DNA from 2 places in the Mesorhizobium sp. FG116 genome. Region 2 is predicted to be linked to the other one. Evidence: predicted binding sites of a transcription regulator. Region 2 holds the regulator's gene; the other holds the start of a gene.

Evidence for each region. The regulator LexA, encoded in region 2, represses DNA repair genes until DNA is damaged. The targets are predictions, from matches to a motif close to TGTTCNNNNTGTGTTCNG.
Region 1: a site for LexA is predicted at 2,131-2,148, ahead of ACODTY_RS13565 (ATP-dependent helicase). Genes of this name have one in related genera too.

The regions. Positions count from the first base shown of each region.
Region 1 covers NZ_JBMDKS010000015.1:85,212-88,722, forward strand. The annotation lists gene ACODTY_RS13565 (ATP-dependent helicase) at 1-2,090, opposite strand, end outside; gene ACODTY_RS13570 (hypothetical protein) at 2,342-2,590, shown strand; gene ACODTY_RS13575 (hypothetical protein) at 2,609-2,863, opposite strand; gene ACODTY_RS13580 (thioesterase family protein) at 2,947-3,429, opposite strand.
Region 2 covers NZ_JBMDKS010000002.1:273,501-277,011, reverse strand. The annotation lists gene ACODTY_RS03290 (molybdopterin molybdotransferase MoeA) at 1-1,139, shown strand, start outside; gene lexA (transcriptional repressor LexA) at 1,256-1,975, shown strand; gene ACODTY_RS03280 (ComEC/Rec2 family competence protein) at 2,524-3,511, opposite strand, start outside.

The DNA.
Region 1 (3,511 bases), on a different contig from region 2:
TGGATGCGGCGGTTTGACACGAACCAGATGTGCAGGTTTTTCTTGGCGCGGGTGAGGCCGACATAGGCAAGGCGGCGCTCTTCCTCCAGCCCGGAGCGGCCGCCTTCATCCAGCGCGCGCTGGTGGGGGAACAGGCCTTCTTCCCAGCCGGGCAGGAACACGGTTTCGAATTCTAGGCCCTTGGCGGAATGAAGCGTCATGATGGAGACGGCGTCGAGGTCCTCGTTCTGCTCGGCATCCATGACGAGTGCGACATGTTCGAGGAAGGAGCGCAGCGATTCGTAATCCTCCATCGAGCGGATCAGCTCTTTGAGGTTTTCCAGTCGCCCCGGTGCGTCGGCGGAGCGGTCGTTCTTCCACATGTCGGTGTAGCCGCTCTCTTCGAGGATGGTCTCGGCGAGTTCGGTGTGCGGCGTGGTGTCGATGAGGCTTTGCCAGCGGGCGAAATTGGCCGCGACCTCGCGCAGAGCCGCGCGGGGCTTGGGCTTCAGCTCGTCGCTTTCGGCAAGCTTGCCGGCGGCTTCCAGCATCGGCACGCGCAAGGCCCGCGCCGTGTCGTGGATCTGGCGGATGGCGGATTCGCCAAGGCCGCGCTTCGGCACGTTGACGATGCGCTCGAAGGCGAGGTCGTCGGTGGGGTTGGCGACGGTGCGCAGGTAGGCCAGCGCATCGCGGATTTCCTGGCGCTCGTAGAAGCGCGGGCCGCCGATGACGCGGTAGTTCAGGCCGATCTCGATGAAACGGTCTTCGAAGGAGCGCATCTGGAAGGAGGCGCGCACGAGGATCGCCATGTCGTTGAGCGGATGCTTGCCGCGCTGGTAGGCCTCGATGGTCTCGCCGACGGCGCGGGCTTCCTCGTCGGAATCCCAGGCGGCATGGACGTTGACCTTGGCGTCCTCCGGGTCCGGCCGGTCGGTGAACAGGGTTTTGCCCAACCGCCCCTCATTGTGGGAAATGAGGTGCGAGGCTGCGCCGAGGATGTGGGCCGTGGAGCGGTAGTTGCGCTCCAGCCGGATGACGGTGGCGCCGGGGAAATCCTTCTCGAAGCGCAGGATGTTGTCCACCTCCGCGCCGCGCCAGCCGTAGATCGATTGATCGTCGTCGCCCACGCAGCAGATGTTTACGCTCACGGCCGAGCGCTCGCTTCGCTCGCTGGCCTGCGCGGGCGCGCCCGAAACGTCGGGCGGGCGGCGGTCGCCGCCTCGGCCTGCGGCCGGGACACTGGCAGATTGCTTTGGCCTCTGGGCCAGCAGGCGCAGCCACATATATTGGGCGGTGTTGGTGTCCTGATACTCGTCGACGAGGATGTATTTGAATTTGTTGTGGTATTCGGCCAGCACGTCGTGGTGGGCGCGGAAGATGCGGATCGGATGGCACAAAAGGTCGCCGAAATCGCAGGCGTTCAGCGTCGTCAGGCGGTCCTGATAGGCCTTGTAGAGTTCCCGGCCACGGCCATTGGCGAAGGCGCGGGCGTCGCCTTCCGGAATGTCGGCGGGGCCTAGGCCCTTGTTCTTCCAGCCGTCGATCATCTGGGCGAAGGTGCGCGGCGCCCAGCGCTTGTCGTCCAGCCCTTCGGCCTGGATCAACTGCTTGATGAGACGGATGACGTCGTCGGTGTCGAGGATGGTGAAGTCGGAGCGCAGGCCGGCGAGTTCGGCGTGACGGCGCAGGAGTTTGACGCCGATGGAGTGGAAGGTGCCGAGCCACGGCATGCCTTCGATGGCTTCGCCGACCAGCATGCCGATGCGATGCTTCATCTCGCGCGCGGCCTTGTTGGTGAAGGTGACGGCGAGGATCTGGCTCGGCCACGCCCTGCCGGTAGCGAGGATATGCGCGATGCGGGTGGTGAGCACGCGCGTCTTGCCGGTGCCGGCGCCGGCGAGCACGAGGACGGGGCCTTCGGTGGTTTCGACGGCCTTGCGCTGTTCGGGGTTGAGGCCGCTCAGGTAATCGGGCGGGCCGCTCTGGCCGTGACGTGCGGCCATGGCGCGCGCGGCGATGCCGGTGGGCGCGGACGATCCCCCCGCAGCAGCAGGCCGCCGCGCAGGTTCGTCAAAGAATGGCATGTCGTCGTCTGGAAAACCGGACATCTGGTGCGAATGTAGTGATTCGGGCCAGAAAGGCCAGCGGTGTTGGTGTTTTGTTCACGCTGGGATTCAGGTGAGGGCGGCCTGCAAATGGGCGATAGAGCGTTTCCGGAAATCCACACCGTGCAAGCTTATCGGCACGGAAGGCGAGTTTGGCCTTGCCCCTGCGGCCTAGTCGTTTAAGTCTGTCGCGGTCAAAGCGCGCATCGATGGCCCGCGTTGTGTCGGGGCCTGCTGGCGACAAGGGACGAGGAATGGACGACAATTTCGACAAGGCCGGCATTGCGGTCATCATCGTGTTCGGCGCGCTTATCCTTGGCGGCCTGATGGCCGCCAATCTGGTGGCGGGCGACCGAAACGGCTTTCTTTTCGCGCTGGGCGCTGCCTTCGCGGCGTGGATTGCCGGCCATGTGGTCCTGTTCGACATGCCGCGCGTCTATGCGGTGCTGATCGCCATTGCCGCGCTGATGGCGGTTGCCTCGACGGTTTCCTTCACGTTCTAGGATTAAAGGGTCCCGACCCTAGAAGCGGTAGCTTCTTGCGTTCCGCTGCAAGCGCGCGTGCTTGAGGATGGCGCGCCAGCGAACCATGTCGAAGGGGATCGGCTCGCGGTTGGAGGTGATCTCGAAGATGCGGTTTTCGAGGTTCTTCAGCGAACGCCAGAAGTCATAGTCCGACAGGCGGGGGTCGGCGGCGAGCCGCTCGGCTTCCAGCCGGACGCTTCTTGCCGCTCCGCGCCGCGGCTGCCTGGTCGGCAGATCGTTTTGCGTGTCCATGACACTGGAGTGACCGCCGCGGCGATTCGATGCAAACCGAACGCGCCGTCATCCCCATGTTTATGCCTGCGCCCGTGCCCTGTTCAGGCAGGCTTCCTGCGGATGCCGATGGAGCGGCCCGCTCGCTCTGGCCGTGGGAGGACGGCGTGGGCGGCGTGCATCGCTTCGAGATTGGCCGCGATATCCGGCGGGAAGGATGCGACCTTGGGGCCGCTCATGTCGACATGCAGCGACATCGATTCGGAAGTGGCGGCGAGCCAGCCGTCGACGTGGCGGATTTCCTGATAGGCGTGGAGGCGCTTGGCATCCCAGTCGAGCAAATGGAAGGAGACGTTGACCTTGTGGTCGAGGTGGATTTCCTGGACGTAGCAGACATGCACTTCCGCCGTGTAGATGGTGAACTTGCGCTCCCTGGCGTAGGTCGGGCCCATGCCCAGCAACTCGAATGCCTCGTCGGAGCCGCGATCGAACAGCACGTTGTAATAAGCCATGTTGAGGTGGCCGTTATAGTCGATCCAGTCCTTCTCGATATCCATCACGCGCGAGATCAAAGGGGCAGCGGTCATGCGGGGCAGGTCTCCATTCGACATTTGATGTGCTGGACAACACGGTTTGAAAGGCACAGTACGGATCGATAGACGCGTGGCA
Region 2 (3,511 bases):
AAAGCGTCGCACTGGCGGATGCCTATGACAGGGTGCTGGCCAAGCCGGTCATCGCCTTGCGCACCCAGCCGCCCTTCGCAGCTTCCGCCATGGACGGATACGCGGTGCGCGGCGTCGACGTGGCAAAAGCACCCGCCCGGCTCAAGGTTATCGGAGAAATAGCCGCCGGTCACAATTTCGCAGGCACGGTCGGAAACGGCGAAGCGGCCCGCATTTTCACCGGCGCGCCATTGCCTGACGGAACAGACACCGTCGTCATCCAGGAAAACGTCAGCGGTCTGGCGGACGGCCGTATCGAAATCGCCGAACCGACCCGCAGCGGTGCAAATGTCAGGCGTGCCGGGCTTGATTTTGTCGCAGGCGACACCTTGCTGGAACAGGGCCACCTGCTTGGCGCAAGAGCACTGTCGCTTGCCGCATCGGCAAATCGATCGCACCTCGATGTCGTGCGCCAACCTGTCGTCGCCATCATTGCCACGGGTGACGAACTGCTTGTCCCCGGCAGCGAACCGGGCCCCGGCCAGATCATTTCCTCGAACGCCTATGGCGTCATGGGGGCCGCCCTGTCGGTCGGCGCACGCGCGCTTGATCTCGGCATCGCGGCCGACCGCAAGGAAGCTATAGCCGCGTTGGTAAAACAGGCTGTTGCGGCCAAAGCCGATGTCATCGTTACGATGGGCGGCGCATCTGTCGGCGACCACGATCTCGTGCACGGCGTTCTCACCGGCGAAGGCATGAAACTCGATTTCTGGAAAATCGCCATGCGCCCCGGCAAGCCGTTGATGTTCGGGCGCTTGGGCAACATCCGTTGCATCGGCCTGCCCGGCAACCCAGTGGCCAGCCTGGTCTGCTCCCAGCTTTTCCTCAAACCTCTGCTCGCTCGCCTCGGCGGTCGCCCGTTCCGCCAGAACGTTCGCGAGGGACTCCTGGGCACACCGATGGCAGCAAACGATCTGCGTCAGGACTACGTCCGCGCCACTCTCAGCCGGCAAGGCAGCGCGCTGATTGCAACGCCGTTCAATGTTCAGGATTCCTCGATGCTGCGCACCATGGCGACAGCCGGTTGCCTCATCGTGCGCGAGCCCTTCGCGCCGGCAGCCGAGGCAGGTACACCCTGTCGCATCCTCTGCCTAAGCTGAACAAATCGTCAACGCATTCATTAAACTTTAAACGGTTGCGGAACACAACTGGAACAGATAGTGTTTGTTCCGGGTTTGTTTTCCGATTCTGGACTCTACCGCGACCGGGGGCCGCAATGCTGACGCGCAAGCAACATGAACTTCTTCTCTTCATCCACGAGAGACTGAAAGAGAGCGGAATCCCGCCGTCTTTTGACGAGATGAAGGAGGCGCTCGACCTTGCCTCCAAGTCCGGCATCCATCGGCTGATAACGGCACTTGAGGAGCGCGGTTTCATCCGCAGGCTTCCGAACAGGGCCCGCGCGCTTGAAGTGTTGCGCCTGCCGGATTCGATTGCGCCTGGCCTCAATGCGGCGAGGAAATTCTCGCCAAGCGTCATCCAGGGTAGTCTCGGACGACCGGTCAAGGAACCTTCCCGGCTGCAATCCGCCAGCAATGACGACGATGCGGCATCGGCGGTTTCCATTCCCGTCATGGGCCGCATCGCGGCCGGTGTTCCCATCGACGCCATCCAGCACAAGACCCATTCGATTTCCGTGCCGCCGGACATGATTTCGGGCGGGGAGCACTACGCGCTCGAGGTCAAGGGCGATTCGATGATCGAGGCCGGCATTTTCGACGGCGATACGGTCATCATCCGCAATGCCAATTCGGCGACGCCGGGCGAAATCATCGTTGCCCTGGTGGACGAAGAAGAGGCCACTTTGAAGCGCTTCCGCCGCAAGGGCGCATCGATTGCGCTCGAAGCAGCCAACCCAGCCTATGAAACCCGAATTTTTGGTCCTGACCGTGTCAAGGTACAGGGCAAGCTGGTCGGATTGATCCGGCGCTACTGAACCAACCATAGTTGCATCATATCGACCGGGCGTTGACGCGCCCGGTCGATTTTTTGATGGGATAAACAACTGATTTCTCCCGGCTTCGCCCCGGTCACCCCATATTTGGCAATGAGGCATTTTGTCTTTTGAGACAAAGGCCTAGCGCCACAATTTCGTGACATTCATTATGAATTTGGCAGATGGCTTCTACGCCATCCAATGTCACTGTTTAACGCACTCTGGGAAATGACCGGGGTGGAAGGAGTTTCCGATGCCTGCCCCTCGGTTCTGTCACTCATGCGCAGGACCCCGCCCACGCGCCGCCGTTCGATGCCCTTGGTGTCAGCGCAGCTACGATACGATGCACGGCCAGCCAGAGCATCTGTTCGGAGTTCTTCGCGGTGAGAGGAAGCCATCCAAAACCCATGTTGAAACGGACTAGTGCATGTCTCCCGAAGGTGGGCCCGGTTTCGGGCAAAGACATGCACAAAATCAAAGAGCCAAAGCGTGTTATGCGAATCTGAAAGATCGCGACGCGCTTTAGGCAGGGCTTTGGTTGAAATCCGCTAGTCTTCTGCAATCGGTTCCGGCTCGGGGTGATCTGGGGTTTTGCGTTCCTTTTTCTCGTAAGGAGCGAGCCCCCGCGCTTCGCGCGAAAACCGGCGCTGGACATGCCACGGCCGATAGTCGGCTTCAACGGCAAAACTGACTTGTGCACGCCCGCCCTCCGCCTGGTCCGGTAGGAAGACGGCGGCGCTGCCAAGCCTCGCGAGCTGCCGCTTGGTGATGATCGCCACCGACGGCAGGTCGCATGGATCGGAGGCGGTCGCATCGTCGATTACGATCACAGCCGCCAACTTGCAGGCAGGCCTTGCCGCGGCTTCGGACTTCGCCAGCGCAACCACTTTTCCTGACATGTGCCTCGCCACACAAAGATCGTTCGCGCAGTGGAACTCGCCAGCCCCCGGCGCATCAGCCACCGAAACAAGCGTCTGATCGCTACCCGTGTGCGGTTTGACAACCGTTTCCGCATCGAGCGCGCGCCGCCAATTGTCGATCGTGAACGCATTCGGACGCGAGCGGTTGACCGCCAGTTGTTCCTCGCCGATTGGCACGGCCACCAGCCGTGCATCCTCCGAGATCAGCAAATCGGGCGTGCGCACCTGCGCCACCATAAACAACCCCGCAATCGCCAGGGGAATTGCGGCAAGCCTCAGCCACGTTGTCGTGATCGTCGCGATCACCAGCGCAATCGTCACCAACACCACCGATGAAGCGGAAACCAGCCCGACGGCATCGAGTGGCGAAAGCGCCGCGATCCATTCCGACATGCCGATCATCGCTGACAGCCCCTTGCCCATCACGTACAGGAACGGGCCATCCAGACCGAACGGCATGAAAAGCGATGCGAATACCGCAAAGGGCATGACGATAACCGACACGATCGGCATCACGGCCAGATTGGCGAACAGGCTAAGCGGCGCAACCCGCTGGAAATGCCACATTGCGAACAGCGTCGTGGCGCTGCCGGCTATGATCGAAGTCGCCGCCAAC